One region of the Pseudomonas sp. B21-054 genome, then DNA from elsewhere that is predicted to be linked to it. Evidence: predicted binding sites of a transcription regulator. Region 1 holds the regulator's gene; each other region holds the start of a gene.
The links. Region 1 encodes FliA, which starts transcription of late flagellar genes. Its sites were predicted from a motif close to CTAAAGTTTNNNNNNNNNNNGCCGNTAA; they were not measured.
Positions count from the first base shown of each region.

Region 2: LOY70_RS01840 (methyl-accepting chemotaxis protein) is a predicted target of FliA. The motif match lies at 2,566-2,593, and genes of this name have one in related genera.
Region 3: LOY70_RS13665 (methyl-accepting chemotaxis protein) is a predicted target of FliA. The motif match lies at 2,267-2,294, and genes of this name have one in related genera.
Region 4: LOY70_RS23240 (flagellar protein MotY) is a predicted target of FliA. The motif match lies at 1,088-1,115, and genes of this name have one in related genera.

Region 1 is NZ_CP087204.1:1,866,934-1,871,527, forward strand. It holds gene flhA (flagellar biosynthesis protein FlhA) at 1-114, shown strand, start outside; gene flhF (flagellar biosynthesis protein FlhF) at 126-1,475, shown strand; gene fleN (flagellar synthesis regulator FleN) at 1,592-2,422, shown strand; gene fliA (RNA polymerase sigma factor FliA) at 2,419-3,162, shown strand; gene LOY70_RS08305 (chemotaxis response regulator CheY) at 3,329-3,700, shown strand; gene LOY70_RS08310 (protein phosphatase CheZ) at 3,719-4,504, shown strand; gene LOY70_RS08315 (chemotaxis protein CheA) at 4,535-4,594, shown strand, end outside.
Region 2 is NZ_CP087204.1:411,516-416,109, reverse strand. It holds gene LOY70_RS01855 (formimidoylglutamate deiminase) at 45-1,409, shown strand; gene LOY70_RS01850 (lipocalin family protein) at 1,531-2,100, opposite strand; gene LOY70_RS01845 (hypothetical protein) at 2,132-2,386, opposite strand; gene LOY70_RS01840 (methyl-accepting chemotaxis protein) at 2,671-4,563, shown strand.
Region 3 is NZ_CP087204.1:3,035,748-3,040,341, forward strand. It holds gene pnuC (nicotinamide riboside transporter PnuC) at 1-254, opposite strand, end outside; gene LOY70_RS13665 (methyl-accepting chemotaxis protein) at 512-2,146, opposite strand; gene LOY70_RS13670 (undecaprenyl-diphosphate phosphatase) at 2,420-3,250, shown strand; gene LOY70_RS13675 (DUF1294 domain-containing protein) at 3,247-3,672, shown strand; gene LOY70_RS13680 (MmcQ/YjbR family DNA-binding protein) at 3,679-4,029, opposite strand; gene LOY70_RS13685 (LysR substrate-binding domain-containing protein) at 4,026-4,594, opposite strand, start outside.
Region 4 is NZ_CP087204.1:5,345,204-5,349,797, reverse strand. It holds gene pyrC (dihydroorotase) at 1-1,020, opposite strand, end outside; gene LOY70_RS23240 (flagellar protein MotY) at 1,212-2,198, shown strand; gene LOY70_RS23235 (argininosuccinate synthase) at 2,327-3,544, shown strand; gene LOY70_RS23230 (hypothetical protein) at 3,628-4,131, opposite strand.

The DNA.
Region 1 (4,594 bases):
ATGCTCTCGCGATTCGGTCGCCTCGCGGTCCCGGGGTTGCATGTGCTGGCGTACCAGGAAATACCGGACAACAAGCAAGTGACCATCGTTGCGACAGTAGGGCCCAACGGCTGAGGTAGTGGTTTATGCAAGTGAAGCGTTTTTTCGCCGCCGATATGCGTCAGGCCATGAAGCTGGTTCGTGACGAGCTGGGCGCTGAAGCCGCCATTATTGGCAATCGCCGGATCGCTGGCGGTGTCGAGCTGACGGCGGCCCTGGATTACAAATTGTCGGCGCTGGCCCCGCGCGTTCCAAACATGGAACTCGAGGATGAGCTGCGCAAGACCCAATCGCGTATCGCCAGCGCCCAGGCCGAATTGAGCCTGCGCAGCAGCGAAGGCCAGGCCAGCGCGGGCACCAATCGTCAATTGTTCGCCGGTCAGCCGCTGACGGCCGGCCTGCCGTTGACCGCCGCCGAGCCGCTGATCGAGCAGGCCCAGGTCGAGCCACGTCGTCCGGCACCGGCTCCGGCCGCGCCAGGCGCGGGTATCGACCCGCGTGCCTTGGACTCGATGCGCTTTGAACTCAACAGCCTGCGTGAACTGATGGAAGTCCAGCTTGGCTCCCTGGCCTGGAACCAGCTGCAAGGCAGCCGTCCAGCCCAGGCCAACCTGTGGCGTCGCCTGCAACGCATTGGCCTGTCCGGCCCGTTGTCCCGGGACCTGCTGGCGCTGATCAACGGTATCGAAGAACCTCGCCAGGCCTGGCGCATGTTGCTGGCGCACCTGGCGCGGATGATTGCTACACCGGAAGTCGAACCGCTGGAAGAGGGTGGAGTGATTGCGATGGTCGGCCCTGCCGGCATGGGCAAGACCACCACCCTGGCCAAGCTCGCCGCCCGTTATGTACTCAAGTACGGTGCCCAGAGCATTGCCCTGGTGAGCATGGACAGTTTCCGCATCGGCGCTCAGGAACAACTCAAGACCTTGGGCCGGATCCTCAATGTGTCGGTGACCCATGTGGATCCGGGCCAGTCCCTGGCCCAGGCACTGGAACCACTGCTGCGCAAACGCGTCGTGCTGATCGATACCGCCGGCCTGCAAGCCAGCGATCCGGCCCTGCGCATGCAGCTCGAAAGCCTGGCCGGGCGCGGCATTCGGTCAAAAAATTATCTCGTGTTGGCAACCACCAGCCAAAAGCAGGTTCTAACCGCCGCGTACCACAGCTACAAACGCTGCGGGCTAGCCGGCTGCATCCTGACTAAGCTGGACGAAACGGCAAGCCTGGGCGAGGTGTTGAGCCTGGCGATCGGTCATGAACTACCGGTGGCCTATCTGACCGACGGACCGCGGATCCCGGATGATTTGCATCTGCCGCGCCGTCATCAACTGGTCAGTCGTGCCGTGAGTGTGCAAATGCAGGAAGAACCCAGCGAGGAAGCCATGGCTGACATGTTCGCTGACATCTACCACAGCCCGACCAAACAGGTCGGCTGAGGTAATCATGAATATTTTTTGTACCTACATCGATGGTCTGCCATGCATTGTTCCGAATGGGAACGCGCAGCCAGTAATGTGGCCTCCGTCTAAGTAAGACAAGGTAAAGAACGAACATGGGCAGCATGCATCCCGTACAGGTGATCGCGGTGACCGGCGGCAAAGGTGGCGTCGGGAAGACTAACGTGTCAGTGAACTTGTCCCTGGCTCTGGCAGAGCTTGGCCGACGGGTCATGCTGCTGGACGCCGACCTGGGCCTGGCGAACGTCGATGTGCTGCTGGGGCTCACCCCCAAGCGCACGCTGGCGGACGTCATCGAAGGTCGCTGCGAACTGCGCGACGTGCTGCTGCAGGGGCCAGGCGGTATTCGCATCGTGCCGGCGGCCTCTGGCACCCAGAGCATGGTTCATCTGACCCCGGCCCAGCACGCGGGCCTGATCCAGGCCTTCAGCGACATCGGTGACAACCTCGATGTGCTGGTGATCGACACCGCAGCCGGTATCGGTGACTCGGTCGTCAGTTTCGTCCGCGCCGCCCAGGAAGTACTGCTGGTGGTCTGCGACGAACCGACGTCCATCACCGACGCCTACGCCCTGATCAAGTTATTGAACCGTGACTACGGCATGAACCGCTTCCGCGTCCTGGCCAACATGGCCCAGAGCCCGCAGGAAGGGCGCAACCTGTTCGCCAAGTTGACCAAGGTCACCGATCGCTTCCTGGACGTCGCCCTACAATACGTCGGCGCCGTGCCGTACGACGAAAGCGTACGCAAGGCCGTCCAGAAGCAACGTGCCGTTTATGAAGCTTTTCCCCGTTCCAAATGCGCGCTGGCGTTCAAGGCGATCGCCCAGAAGGTCGACACCTGGCCACTGCCGGCCAACCCTCGCGGGCATCTGGAATTTTTCGTCGAGCGTCTTGTGCAACAAACAGCAGGGCCCGTGCTATGACTGCCAGCGGTTACAACCATCTCTACAAAAAATCGGCACGGGACGCCCAATACGAACTGATTGAGCGTTATGCGCCACTGGTCAAGCGTATCGCCTATCACTTGTTGGCGCGGTTGCCGGCCAGTGTCCAGGTCGAGGACTTGATCCAGGCGGGCATGATCGGCCTGCTCGAAGTATCGAATAAATACGATGCGAGCAAGGGCGCCAGTTTCGAGACGTATGCCGGTATTCGCATCCGTGGGGCGATGCTCGATGAAGTCCGCAAGGGCGATTGGGCACCGCGTTCGGTGCACCGTAATACCCGTATGGTCAGTGACGCGATTCGCGCTATTGAAGCTAAAACCGGGCGTGACGCTAAAGATCACGAGGTTGCGGCCGAACTCCAGTTGAGTCTCGATGATTATTACGGGATTTTGAACGATACCTTGGGCAGCCGCCTGTTCAGTTTCGACGACCTGTTGCAGGACGGCGAACACGAAGGGCTGCACGAGGACAATGCGAGTGCTCACATGGAGCCGTCGCGTGACCTGGAAGATGAGCGTTTCCAGAGCGCGCTGGCGGATGCGATTGCCAATTTGCCGGAGCGTGAGCGACTGGTCTTGGCGTTGTACTACGACGAAGAGCTGAATCTCAAGGAAATCGGTGAGGTCCTGGGGGTCAGCGAATCGCGGGTCAGCCAGTTACACAGCCAGTGCGCGGCCCGTTTGCGGGGGCGTTTGGGGGAGTGGCGAGCGCGCTGACTGCAGTGTGGGGACACTGCGAACGAGGTTGGTCTGGCAAGCACTGCGCCAGTCTCCATTCGCGGGGCTCCAGACCGTTGTCGAGTGTTGTGCCGGATTGATTGAAATGGCGCGTTCAGGTGCTGGACGCGTTTAAGACTGCTTGGAGGTCGAATTGGACAAGAACATGAAAATCCTCATCGTTGATGACTTCTCAACGATGCGGCGGATCATAAAAAACCTGTTGCGTGACCTTGGGTTCACCAACACGGTCGAGGCCGACGATGGCACCACTGCCATTCCGGTCCTCAACAGCGGGAGCATCGACTTTCTGGTGACTGACTGGAACATGCCCGGCATGACCGGTATCGACTTGCTGCGCCATGTGCGCGCCGACGAAAAACTCAAGCACCTTCCCGTGCTGATGGTGACTGCCGAAGCCAAGCGCGAGCAGATCATCGAAGCGGCTCAGGCCGGTGTAAACGGCTATGTGGTCAAACCCTTCACGGCCCAGGCGTTGAAAGAGAAGATCGAGAAAATCTTCGAACGCATCGGTTAACCGCGCCACGGGGGAGCTATGGATAACGAATCTTCAATGGGCGATTTTGAATCGACCCTGAAAAAACATGCCCGCGAACTGGTCGACAGCCTTGAAAAAGGTCGTTTTGGCGATGCGGTTCAAATGATCCATGAGCTCAACCAGACCCGTGACCGGGGTCTGTATCAGGAAGTGGGCAAGCTCACGCGTGAATTGCACAGCGCCATTGTCAATTTCCAGATCGACCCGAACATGCCCCAGGCCGAGGAAGTCTCGCAGATCACCGACGCCACCGAGCGTCTGGGTTATGTGGTCAAGCTGACCGAGGCCGCAGCGAACCGCACCATGGACCTGGTGGAAAGCGCAACGCCGCTGGTCAATGGCCTGAGCGAGGAAGCCCAGGCCTTGAGCACCGACTGGGGTCGGTTCATGCGGCGCGAAGTCGGCGCTGAGGAGTTTCGGGACCTGGCCCGGCGGGTCGACGGTTTCCTGACGCGTAGCAGCGCCGATAGCCGCGCGGTGGCAAGCAATCTCAACGACATTCTGCTGGCTCAGGACTATCAAGACCTGACCGGTCAGGTGATCAAGCGCGTGACCCAATTGGTCACCGAAGTCGAAAGTAATCTGCTCAAACTGGTGTTGATGGCCAGCCAGGTCGACCGCTTTGCAGGCATCGAACACGACCGTGAAGCGATCCTTGCTGAAAAAGATCCACAAAAACATCTCTCTCAGGGTGAAGGTCCGCAGATTCATGCCGATAAAAGAGAAGACGTTATGTCCGGTCAGGACGATGTGGACGATTTGCTGTCCAGCCTTGGATTCTGAGTTTTAGCCCTGTTTTAGGAGCAGCCATTAATGAGCTTCGGCGCCGATGAAGAGATCCTTCAGGATTTCCTGGTTGAGGCCGGCGAGATT
Region 2 (4,594 bases), 1.5 Mb from region 1:
CGTCTGTATATGTATATACAAATTACGCACGATGAGGTTGAACCATGTCCGCCTTCTTTGCCGAACGCGCACTCCTGCCTAGTGGATGGGCCAATGCTGTACGTCTTGAAGTCGACGCCAAGGGCGTCCTGACTCATGTCCAGGCCGATTCTCACGCAGACGGCGCCGAACGGTTGAGGGGGCCGCTGCTGCCGGGCATGCCGAACCTGCACTCCCACGCCTTCCAGCGCGCCATGGCCGGACTGGCGGAAGTGGCGGGCAATCCCAACGACAGTTTCTGGACCTGGCGCGACCTGATGTACCGTCTCGTCGGAAAAATAAGCCCCGATCAACTCGGCATCATCGCTCGCCAGCTATACATCGAAATGCTCAAGGCCGGTTACACCTCGGTCGCCGAGTTCCACTATGTGCATCACGACACCGACGGCGCGCCTTACGCCGATCCGGCGGAGCTGGCCTTGCGCATCAGCCATGCCGCCAGCGCCGCCGGCATCGGCCTGACGCTGTTGCCGGTGCTCTATAGCCACTCCGGCTTTGGCGGCCAGGCACCCAATGATGGACAGCGGCGCTTCATCAACAGCACCGAAAACTACCTGAAGCTCCAGTCACGCTTGCAGCCGATCCTGGCCGGGCAACCGGTTCAGGCGCTGGGCTTGTGCTTTCACTCTTTGCGTGCCGTGACGCCTGGGCAGATCCAAGAGGTGCTGGCCGCGAGCGACCGCGATTGCCCGGTGCACATTCATATCGCCGAGCAGCAGAAAGAGGTGGATGACTGCCTGAGTTGGAGCGGCGCCCGTCCGCTGCAATGGTTGTACGAAAATACCGAGGTGGATCAGCGCTGGTGCCTGGTCCACGCCACCCATGCCAACGCCCAGGAAGTCAGCCTCATGGCCAAAAGCCGGGCGATTGCCGGCCTGTGCCTGACCACCGAAGCCAACCTGGGCGACGGTATCTTCCCGGCCGTGGAGTTCCTCGCTCAGGGTGGGCGGCTGGGCATCGGTTCCGACAGCCATGTGTCATTGAGCGTGGTGGAAGAATTGCGCTGGCTGGAATACGGCCAACGGCTGCGGGATCAACGGCGCAACCGCTTGTACCGGACGGATCAGCCGATGGTCGGTCGCACCTTGTTTGATGCGGCGCTGGACGGTGGCGCCCAAGCCTTGGGGCAACCGGTCGGCGCCCTCGAGATCGGCAAGCGCGCCGACTGGCTGGTGCTCGATGGCAACGATCCGTACCTGGCGACGGCCCGTGGCGACGGGATCCTCAATCGCTGGTTGTTTGCTGGCGGGGATCGTCAGGTGCGCGACGTGATGGTCGACGGACAGTGGGTTGTGCGGGACGGGCGTCATGCCGGCGAAGAGGAAAGCGCCCGGGCGTTTACCCAGGTATTGCGCGAACTTCTAGACTGACGCGGATAAAAAATGTGGGAGCGGGGTTGCTCGCGAAGAGGCCTTCACATTCCAACAGAGATGTTGACTGCAAGTCCGTCTTCGCGAGCAAGCCCGCTCCCACATTGGCTTTCGGAGGCAGTTAATCCGAAGTCTTGGCCATCTGCCGATCCGACGCACGCCAGATCAACCGTGTCGTGTCATAGCCCTGCTGACGCGCCTTGCTCAGCAGTTCTTCACGCACAACGCTATTGACCGTCGGCGTACGGGACAGCAGCCACATGTAGCGACGGCTCGGGTCGCCGACGATGGCGGTCTTGTAGTCGTCGCTGACGTACAGCACCCAATATTGCCCTTTCGCCACGCCCGGCACGATCCGCGAAAACCAGTTGTCGAACTCGACCCAGAGCTTATCGGTCTTGCCCGGCACTTGCGGCGTAGCGGTGCCCCTGGCTTCTTCCCACTGCCAGTCCGAGGTCAGGCAACGATTGAGCACACCCACATCGCCGTCAGGCTTGAGGGTGTAGTGAGCCTCGGATTGCGCACAGTTGCGCTGGAAATACATGGGCAGGCGGGCCAACTCGTACCAGGTCCCTTGGTAACGCTTGAGGTTGACACTATCGACAGTCTTGGGCGCCAACGGATCTTCGCCAGAAGTGGCACAGCCAGCCAAAACCAGGCCAGCTAAAAGCACTAACAATAACCGCATCATTATTTTTCTCCCGCGGGCACGTGGCCCCGGTTTACTTCAGGCCTTGGCCGGAAAACATCAACACTTTGTCACCGGCGTACTGCACGCTGATAAAGCTTTTCTGGTCGCCCCAGGTGCAACTGGACATGCCGAGCGCGCCCGAACAATCGGTCGGTTTCCCCAGTAACGTCTCGACTTCAGCCTTGGGCATGCCGGCCGACAGTTTCGAATAGTTTTCCTGGTTGACCTTGCTGCATGCGGTCAACACGACGCACATAAACAGCAGAGCGATAGATCGCAGCGACATGGTGTAACTCCTGAAACGGAAGGGAGGTGGCAGGGTGCCAACCTGATCCTTAGAAGAGAAAACCCCTATCTGGTTCCCTGACGCCCCCAGTATTTATTGGCTGTAAAGAGGTGTTTCATCGATGAATCAACCGATTTGTGACGCCGTCGTACCTTCCGTCGGGATTGGGCCCCTGACGCCTGATGGGCCGGACTTTCGCGCCGATAAAAAGTAACAGCGCAAAAGCCTGCGCTATGGCAAATTGACAGCCCTTTCTGACCCGTCCCTCCGCGGTAGTGTTCTTAATGACCAGAAACATGAAATTCAGCCATAAAATCCTGCTGGCTGCCGCCCTCGTGGTGGCCGTTGCATTCGCCTGTTTCATCCTGTTCAACGACTATCGTCAACGCCAAAGCCTGCACGCCAGCACCGAAACCTCCATGCAGGAACTCGGCAGCCTGACCAGTCGCAACATTCAGACGTGGGTCGAAGGTCGCACTCAACTGCTGCAATCGCTGGCCCAACAGATCGCGGTGGACGGCAGCAGCGCCGACAGCCTCAAACGCGCCGTGGGCCTGCCGGCGTACACCGGCAACTTCCAGCTCAGCTATTTCGGCGGCACTGACGGCGTGATGTTCTCGGTACCGGCCGGCAATCGCGCCGCCGACTACGACCCGCGCGCCCGTGGCTGGTACAAGGCCGCCAACAGCGCACAACAAGCCATCGTCACCGAACCCTACATCGCCGCCTCGTCGGGCAAGCTGGTGATCACCGTCGCCACGCCGGTACAGCACCAGGGCCAGATGATTGGCGTGGCCGGTGCGGACATCGACCTGTCGAGCGTCAGCGCCATCATCAACTCGCTGAACTTCGGTGGCCACGGCCACGCGTTCATCGTCAGCGCCGACGGCAAGATCCTGGTCCACCCCGACAGCAAGCGCGTGCTCAAGACCCTGGCCGAGGCCTACCCCGGCGCTGCGCTGCAAGTCAGCCCGGGCATGAAGGAAGTGGAGCTCGACGGCAAGGCTCAATTCATCTCCTTCACGCAAGTCAATGGCGTGCCGGGAGCCAACTGGTATGTCGCGCTGGTGCTCGACAAAGACACCGCCCTGGCGATGCTCAGCGAGTTCCGTACCTCGGCGCTGATCGCCATGACCATTGCCGTGGTGTTCATCATCGCCCTGCTGGGCATGCTGATCCGCGTACTGATGCAGCCGCTGTTGACCATGGGCCGCGCCATGCACGACATCGCTGAAGGCGAAGGCGACCTGACCCGGCGCCTGGTCATTCACGGCCATGACGAATTCGGCGCACTGGGCACGTCGTTCAACCGCTTTGTCGAACGCATTCACACCTCGATCCGCGAAGTGGCCTCGGCCACCGGCCAGGTCAACGAAGTCGCCCTGCGCGTGGTCAGCGCCTCCAACTCGTCGATGTTCAATTCCGACCAGCAGGCTTCGCGCACCAGCAGCGTGGCCGCGGCCATCAACCAACTCGGCGCCGCCGCCCAGGAAATCGCCCAGAACGCCGCCCTCGCCTCGCAGCACTCCAGCGAAGCCCGCAGCCTGGCCGAAGACGGTCAGCACGTGGTGGATAAAACCATCGCGGCCATGCAGCAGCTGTCGGCCAAGATCAGCGACTCGTGCGGCAACATCGAAGTCCTGAACAGCAATACGGTGAACATCGGCCAGATTCTCGAGGTGATCACCAGTATTTCCCAGCAGACCAACCTGCTCGCCCTGAACGCCGCCATCGAAGCTGCCCGGGCCGGTGAAGCCGGACGCGGCTTCGCGGTAGTAGCCGATGAAGTACGCAACCTGGCTCACCGCACCCAGGATTCGGCGCAGCAAGTACAGAAGATGATCGAAGAGCTGCAAGTCGGCGCGCGGGAAGCGGTGCTGACCATGACCGACAGCCAGCGCCAGAGTGAAAGCAGCGTCGGCATCGCCAACCAGGCCGGCGAACGCCTCGGCAGCGTGACCCAGCGCATCGGTGAAATCGACGGCATGAACCAGTCCGTGGCCACCGCCACTGAAGAACAGACCGCCGTGGTGGAGTCGATCAACGTCGACATCACCGAGATCAACACGCTGAACCAGGAAGGCGTGGAAAACCTGCAAGCCACCTTGCGGGCCTGTGCCGACCTGGAGCAGCAGGCGGCGCGGTTGAAGCAGTTGGTGGGTAGCTTCCGGATCTAGTGCCTGGACTGGCCCCATCGCGAGCTTGCTC
Region 3 (4,594 bases), 1.2 Mb from region 1:
GGCCCACCCAGGCGCGTCACCTGGCGCCCCTCGTGATGCTGCCCGGCGCGGGTCCATTGCCACCAGCCATAGAGTTGCAGCACGGCGTAGATCACCTGCAGCAACATGTCCGAGTACAACTTCACCTCGAAGAAAATCCAGCTGTACAGCAACACCATGACCAGGCCGATCGGCCAGCACCAGGGGTTCTGCTTGACGGTCAACCAGACAGCGATCACGCCGAGGGCTGCGGCAAACAGTTCAAGCCCGGACATGGCGGTTCCTTGGGGAAGTAGAAGAGGGCGGGGATTGTAAACGTTATGGCGTGGGCAGCTCCAACTTCAATCTTGAATGCGCTGCTGTCATCGCGAGCAAGCTCGCTCCCACAGGGATTTGCAGTGGACGCTGAATTTGAGCCCAATACATAAACCCATGTGGGAGCGAGCTTGCTCGCGATAGCGATGGATCAGCTTGCATCGATGCTGAATGTGTTGCCGCCATCGCGAGCAGGCCCGCTCCTCTCCTACAGGTCTTAGACCCGGAACTGCTTGAGCAGCCCGTTCAGCTCTTCGCTCAGCGCCTTGAGCCGTGTGCTCGCCAGGCTGGACTGTTCGGCCGCCACGGCGGTGCTGTGGGACAGGCCTGCCGCTTGGGTGACGTTCTGGTTGATGTCTTCCACTACATGGGCCTGTTGCAGGGTGGCGCTGGCGATGGACGCGTTCAGGCTGTTGAGGTTGCGCAGGGCCTGGCCAATAGCATTGAGGCTGGCCCCCGCCAGGCCGGCCTGTTCGATGGTCAGCTGCGAGGCGCGGCTGCTGTCGCTGATGACCTTCACCGCGGCTTCGGAATGGTTCTGCAGGCGTTCGATCATCGCCTGGATTTCAGCGGTGGACTTTTGCGTGCGCTGGGCCAGCAGTCGCACCTCATCGGCTACCACCGCAAAGCCCCGGCCTTGCTCACCGGCACGAGCGGCTTCGATGGCGGCGTTGAGGGCCAGCAAGTTGGTCTGCTCGGCAATGGAGCGGATCACCTCCAGCACACTGCCGATCTGGGTGCTTTCGCTGGCCAGGGTGCGGATCACTTCCACGGCCTGGTCAATGGTCTGGGAGAGGCGGTCGATTTGTTGCAAGCTGCCGTCGATATTGACCTGGCCTTGCTGGGCCTGGGATTCGGCGTCACGCATTTCACTGGCGGCGTGTTCGGCGTTTTTCGCTACGTCCTGCACGCCATAGGTCACTTCATTGATCGCCGTGGCCACCAGTTCCATTTGTTGTGACTGCTGTTGGCTGCGTTCCTGGGCCTGGGCGGCGTCGTTGCCCAACTCGTTGGAGGATTGTCCCAGCGCGCTGGCCGAGGCTTGCAACTGGGTCACCACTTGCCGCAGCTTGGCGGTAAAGGCGTTGAAGTGCCGCGCCAGTTGCGTGACTTCGTCCTGGCCGTGGGTGTCGAGAGTGCGGGTCAGGTCGCTCTCGCCGCTGGCGATATTGGCCATGGCGTTGACCGTTTCCTGCAGGGGGCGAACGATGCTGCGCACAATCAGGGTCAGCAGCAGCCCCATGAGCAGGGTGATCACCAGGCCGATGACCGAAGCCTTGATCAGCTGGGATTGGAATTCGGCCTGCACGTCATCCACGTACACGCCCGAACCGATGATCCAGCCCCACGGCTCGAACAGTTTGACGTAGGAAGTCTTGCCCACCGGCGCCTCGGCACCCGGTTTAGGCCAGAGGTAGTTGATCATGCCGGCGCCCTTGGACTTGGCGATGGCAACCATCTCATTGAACAGCGCATAACCGTTCGGGTCGCGGATCGCCGAGAGGTTCTGGCCTTCGAGTTTCGGGTTGGCCGGGTGCATGACCATGACCGGCGTCAGGTCGTTGATCCAGAAATAATCAGTCTCGTTATAGCGCAGGCCACGCACGGCGCTGAGGGCCTGCTTTTGCGCGGCGTCGCGAGTCAGGGTGCCAGCTGTTTCCAGTCCGTGGTAATAGCTCAACACGCCACTGGCGGTCTGTACCACATGCTGGGTTTTCTGCACCTTGGCTTGATAAAGGTCGCTGTGGATCTGTTTAAGCATGAAAGCGCCCAACGTGAATAACATCACGATGGCCACGACCAGGATGAGCCACAAGCGTCGGCTGATCGACACACTGCGCAAGCTATTCATACGCTGTCACTCCGGTTTCTTGTTCTTGTCATAACGATGGTCGGCACTCTAGCGCCTGCCAGGTACGCGTGATTGACCTGAGTCACAACGCGGCAGCGTTATCAGGGCTTGTCTGATAGGATTTCGGCCCCGCAGCGCAAAACCTGAGCCCAACGTGATTTTTTCATTGGTTTTTCTTGAACGATCGCCGTTATCTTGCACCCGCTGCGTGCACCTGCATAACACTTGATTAGCAATGAGACCTGCACAAACAAGGTCTTTTTTGGGGGATGAATGGATTTGTGGACCGCCTTTTCGGCACTGATTCTTGGCGTGGTAGAAGGCTTGACGGAATTTCTGCCGATTTCCAGCACGGGGCACCAGATCATTGTCGCTGACTTGCTCGAGTTCGGCGGCGAGCGCGCGATGGCGTTCAACATCATCATCCAGCTGGGCGCGATCCTGGCCGTGGTCTGGGAATTTCGCCGTAAAATCTTCGATGTGGTGCTGGGTTTGCCCACTCAACCCAGCGCCCGCCGGTTTACCGCCAATCTGCTGATCGCTTTCCTGCCCGCCGTGGCATTGGGCGTGCTGTTTGCCGACCTGATCCACGAATACCTGTTCAACCCGATCACCGTGGCTGCGGCGCTGGTGGTGGGCGGCTTGGTGATGCTCTGGGCGGAGAAGCGCCAGCACCAGGTGCACGCCGAAACAGTGGACGAGATCACCTGGAAGGACTCGCTGAAAGTCGGCCTGGCCCAGTGCATTGCGATGATCCCCGGCACCTCCCGTTCCGGCGCGACCATTATCGGTGGGCTGTTGTTCGGGTTGTCGCGCAAGACCGCGACCGAGTTCTCGTTCTTCCTGGCGATGCCGACCATGGTCGGCGCGGCCGTCTACTCGGGCTATAAATACCGCGAATTGTTCGTTCCGGCGGACTTCCCGGTGTTCGCCATCGGTTTTGTCACGGCCTTTATTTTTGCCATGATTGCGGTCAAGGGCCTGCTGCGCTTCATTGCCAGCCACAGCTACGCGGTGTTTGCCTGGTACCGGATCGCTTTTGGCCTGTTGATCCTCGCCACCTGGCAGTTCGGTTGGGTGGATTGGACGGCTGCCAAGCCATGAATTCGGGGGCTCGCAAACACGCTGCGCGCGATACCGGTGGAGCCGTGCAGCATCTGCGGCTCAAGCTGATGGTGTTTGCCCTGCTGTGTGCCTTGCCACTGTTCGGGGCGCTCGTGCTCGGGCTGCGGGCGGTATCATGGGTGCCAATGATCGCCTACGGGGTCGTCAGTGCGGTGGCGTTCCTGCTGTACTGGAGCGACAAGCGCAAGGCCCGCACCGACGCCTGGCGGACCCCGGAGAACGTATTGCATGCCGTGGAGCTGGCAGGCGGCTGGCCTGGGGCACTGCTGGCGCAGCAGGTGTTTCGCCACAAGACCCGCAAGGTGTCGTTTCAAATGGCGTTCTGGTTCATCGTGCTGCTGCACCAGGTGTTTTGGATCGACCAATTGTTCCTGGGCGGCCACCTGCTGACGTTGTTCTGAAGGTCGCTACAGTAGCAAGCCGACCTGCGTGCGCTTGGGCAATTTGCTGACCACCAGTTGGTGAGAGCGCTGCAGCAAGCCACGCAGTTCATCGGCACCCAACGGGTAGGGCACTTCCATGATGACCCACTGGGCCCTCGCCAGATAAGGCGCCGGATGAATGCCCGGGCGGTCGCAATGACCGAGGAACAGATCCTTGTCGACCTTGAACGCCAATGAGTCGCCCCGCAGGCCCTGTAAGGCGAACATCTTGTTCCCAGCGATGGAGAACACTCGTACACCGCCCCATTTGTAGTCTTCCCGGGCGCCAGGCAAGCCCAGGCAAAACCGCGCGACATCCTCTTCGCTCAAGCTCATATCGTTCTTTCTCCACAGCTCTCAAAAGCTTCCACCAAATGATCGATCCATGCGCGTACCGCTGGTAGCACGCCGCGACGGTGGGGGTAGACTGCCTGCAGCCAGCCATCGGGCAGCGACCATCCGGGCAATAATTCCACCAGTGTGCCGTCCTGCAATTGCTGCTCGCAATACATACTGGGCAATAAGGTAAAGCCCAGGCCGGCGAGGACGCAGGCTTGACGTACGATGAAATCGTCGATGCCCAGGCGTGCTTCAAGGGCCAGTTCGGCACTTTGTCCGTCGGTCTTGAGCAGGCGCAGGTGCACCAGGCGATCGGCCTCCAACGCACCCAGCACGGGCAATAGCTTGAGATCCTCAGGGGTTTCGACCCGGCGCCCATGGACGAGCGCCGGGCTGGCAACCATGATCAGCCGCGCCTGGCGCAGGCGCCGGGTCATCAGCTGCGGGTCTTCGTCGCCGAGGTCGCGCACGCGCAATGCTACATCGATGCCTTCGCTGACCAGGTCCACACGACGGTTCATCAGGTTCATTTCCAACTGCACCTGGGGAAACTTCGCCAGGA
Region 4 (4,594 bases), 3.4 Mb from region 1:
GCGCAGTTTTTCACCGGCGCGCAGCGGGATGACAGTCAGCTCGCCGAAGGGCAGGCTGGCGGGGGCGGTCCACTCGTCGCGGACCAGGGTAATATGATCGGTGTTCGTCGGCAGGCCATAGAAACGCGGGCCGTGCAGGCTGGCGAAGCCTTCGAGTTTGTCTAGCGCGTTGCGCTGTTCGAACGCCTCGGCATACATCTCGATGGCGGCATAGGCTGTATAGCAGCCGGCGCAACCGCAGGCCGCTTCCTTGGCGTGCCGGGCGTGGGGCGCCGAGTCCGTGCCGAGGAAAAACTTGGCGCTGCCACTGGTGGCGGCGTCGAGCAAGGCTTCCTGATGGGTGTTGCGCTTGAGGATCGGCAGGCAATAGAAGTGTGGCCGGATCCCGCCCACCAGCATGTGATTGCGGTTGTACAGCAGGTGATGCGCGGTGATGGTCGCGCCAACGTTGGCCGGGGCCTCGTTGACGAACTGCACGGCATCGCCGGTGGTGATGTGTTCGAACACCACCTTGAGCGTTGGGAACCGTTCCACGACGCGACGCATGTGCTCGTCGATGAAGATTTTCTCGCGGTCGAACACATCGACGTCACCCCGGGTGACTTCACCGTGGATCAACAAAGGCATCCCGACTTCGGCCATGGCTTCCAGTGCGGGGAAGATCTTGTCGATGCTGGTGACGCCGGAATCGGAGTTGGTGGTCGCGCCGGCGGGGTACAGCTTGGCGGCATGGACAAAACCGCTGGCCTTGGCGTCGCGTATTTCTTCGGGTTGGGTGCGGTCGGTGAGGTACAGCACCATCAGCGGTTCGAAGCGGCTGCCGGCCGGGCGTGCGGCCAGGATGCGCTGGCGATAGCCCTCGGCCTCGGCGGCGTTGCGCACCGGCGGAACCAGGTTAGGCATGATGATTGCGCGCCCAAAGGTGCGCGCGACATCGGCGACGGTATGGGTCAACACAGCACCATCGCGAAGATGAATATGCCAGTCGTCGGGACGCAGCAGGGTCAGGCGGTCGGACATTGGGGGGCTTCCAGGCGGGTCAAACTCTGGGGAATGCTACCGGAAAAGACCGATTCAGGCACCCGCTATCAAGTTCTGCCGCAACTTACCGATAGCTCCTACAGGTGTGCCACGAATCCGTGCAGTGCCCCGGACAGGTGTCATGCCTTCAGCGTGTGTCGAACTTTGTATAAAAGCCAGTGGAGCCGCCCGTGCGCCAGCGTTATTTAGCCTTGCTCAGTGTGTTTGCCAGCTTTCCCGCCATGGCGCTCACTTTCCAGACCCGTCTGGAGAGCATTGAGTGGACGGTCGAAGGCGATAAGTTCGAGTGCCGGTTGAGCCAGCCGATCACCGACTTCGGCAGCGGCGAGTTCGTGCGTCGGGCAGGTGAGCAGGCTACCTTCAGGCTCAAGGCCTATAACCCGATGCTCGGCGGCGGTTCGGCGACCCTGCTGGCGGCGGCGGCACCCTGGCAACCGGGGCGGGGCGATATCAACCTGGGTTCGGTCAGCATTGGCAGTGGCGATGTATTGTTCAACAGCTCCCAGGTCCAGGCCGGTCGCTTGATCAGCGGGCTGATGGACGGTCGTAGCCCTGTGGTACGGCGCAACACCGAGGACGGTCGAGTGTCGGAAGTCCGGTTGCTGCCGGTGCGTTTCAACAAGGCCTTCAGCGATTATCAGAGCTGTGTGGCCAAGTTGCTGCCGAAGAACTTCGAACAGGTGAAGCAGACCCAGATCGGCTTCCCCGGCGAAGAAGTCGAGCTCGATGCGCGGGCCAAGGCCCAGTTGCAGGTGATGCTCGACTTCATCAAGGCCGACCCGAGCGTCAATCATGTCGAACTCGATGGTCACTCCGATAACAGCGGCAACCGCTTGACCAACCGTGAGCTGTCGCGTCGCCGGGCCCTGGCGGTCCAGGACTTCTTCAAGGCCAATGGCTTCCAGGAGTCGCAGATCACCCTGCGTTTCCATGGCGAACGTTATCCCCTGGCACCCAATACCAACGCCGCCAACCGGGCCAAGAACCGCCGCGTGGTCGTGCTCCTGCAGCGCGTGGCGCCAACCGAAGCGCCAGCGTCGCAGCCGACAACGCCGCCAGTACCTACCGCGGCCCCGGCCAAGGTCCCGGCACCGGCCGCTGCCCCGGCCAAGACTTCGGCACCGACTCCCGCCCCGGCGACGGCGCGCACATCCTGATTCGGCGATGACCGTCGCTCACTCGACATAATCTGTCGCTTCGTCGTCATAAGCTGTCGCGCCTCTGTAAATTATCCGCATTGGACGTTAGACTTCCCGGCTTTCCGTACAACCCGTGGAGTGATGGCATGGCGGACGTAAACAAGGTCGTTCTGGCGTATTCCGGCGGCCTGGACACTTCGGTGATCCTCAAGTGGCTGCAGGACACTTATAACTGCGAAGTGGTGACCTTCACCGCTGACCTGGGACAGGGCGAAGAAGTCGAGCCTGCACGCGCCAAGGCTCAGGCCATGGGCGTCAAAGAGATCTACATCGATGACCTGCGCGAAGAGTTCGTCCGCGACTTCGTGTTCCCGATGTTCCGTGCCAACACCGTTTACGAAGGCGAGTACCTGCTGGGTACGTCCATTGCCCGTCCATTGATCGCCAAGCGTCTGATCGAAATCGCCAACGAAACCGGCGCCGACGCCATTTCCCACGGCGCCACCGGCAAAGGCAACGACCAGGTGCGTTTCGAGCTGGGTGCCTATGCCCTCAAGCCAGGCGTGAAAGTCATTGCCCCGTGGCGTGAATGGGACTTGCTGTCCCGTGAAAAACTGATGGACTACGCCGAGAAGCACGCGATCCCGATCGAGCGTCACGGCAAGAAAAAATCCCCGTACTCGATGGATGCCAATCTGCTGCACATCTCCTATGAAGGCGGCGTGCTGGAAGACACCTGGACCGAGCACGAAGAAGACATGTGGCGCTGGACCGTCTCCCCGGAGAAGGCTCCCGACACCCCGCAATACCTGGAGTTGACCTATCGCAACGGCGATATCGTCGCCCTGGACGGCGTGGAAATGAGCCCGGCCACGGTGCTGGCGACCCTGAACCGCATCGGCGGCGAACATGGCATTGGTCGTCTGGACATCGTCGAGAACCGCTATGTCGGCATGAAGTCCCGTGGTTGCTACGAAACCCCAGGCGGCACCATCATGCTGCGCGCTCACCGGGCGATCGAATCGATCACCCTGGACCGCGAAGTGGCTCACCTCAAGGATGAGCTTATGCCCAAGTACGCCAGCCTGATCTACACCGGCTACTGGTGGAGCCCTGAGCGTCTGATGTTGCAGCAGATGATCGACGCCTCCCAGGCCCACGTGAACGGCGTCGTACGCCTGAAACTGTACAAAGGCAACGTGATCGTTACCGGGCGTAAGTCTGACGAGTCACTGTTCGATGCCAACATCGCGACCTTCGAAGAAGACGGTGGCGCTTACAACCAGGCCGACGCAGCCGGTTTCATCAAGCTCAACGCCCTGCGCATGCGTATTGCGGCAAACAAGGGTCGCAAGCTGTTCTGATCCTGGCGATATGAAAACGGCCTGCCTTGAGCAGGCCGTTTTTTTTCGGCTCCTCCTGTCGTGCAACGCTATTGTTCGATCCCTCATCCTTCCTGCCTGTCCGGCATTCCGTCAGCGCTATCGCGGCTGTAGATGACGTACAGGACGATCTCAGTGTGTCCGGTGGCCTGTTTTAAATGGTTTGTCCGATAGGCCTCAATCAGGTCTTCCGGTTGGCTGTACACAAGAAAAATGACCCGTTGTGGACCCTCCTGTTTATGCCGATGATGGCGCATCAATAATCTTTTGACCTTGCCCGCTCGCCGTAATACTCGTCGACGTCGGGAGGACGAGTCATCCATGGTCTTTATAAAGTGTTTGCTCTTGCGAAAGTCGGACGGCGAATATAACGAGCGATAATTGAAGTTGAGCGTTATAAAAAAAAGCAGCAGTAGATAGAACGGGAAACTGATCAGGAACCAGAGATAATATTCGCGGTCATCGTCATCCAGGAAAGGCAGGGAAATGGCCGCGGATGTTTCAGATAAAGTTGCAAATATAGCAATAAGGGTCATGGGGTTGGTGATGGTTTTCAAAGGTTTGTTCATGGTGAATGCTCATGGTTATTTAGACTCGGTGATTGAATGGAACGGTGATTATTGATTGGATATAGGTGTCATGTTGAAGGCTGACTATAGCCTGTTTTGATTATTGAGTTGAATGCCGCTTTTTATATAAGGTTTAGCTTGAATGGCGAAATCCTGGCTGTTTTATTGGCAGATAATTCAGTTACTTTTTATGAGGAGAGTGGCTTTTATCGCTCTGCGGCGAGGCGGGTAGCCGAAGAAAATCGCGTCATCCGAGGGCGACAGGTCGTTAAGAAGAGGTGGCCGCTCGCTGTGAAAAAATTTTATGGCACATTATTTCCCGGGGAATTTGTAGGATTTTTCTGTATTGCTTGTAGGTTGCGTCTCTCGGTGCGAGCACTCAGGGGGGGGCAGCATGCCAAGGTAGAAATGACTAGGCTATTGTGCGTGCTCTAAAAATTCGAACAGCGAAGTTGGATTTGCC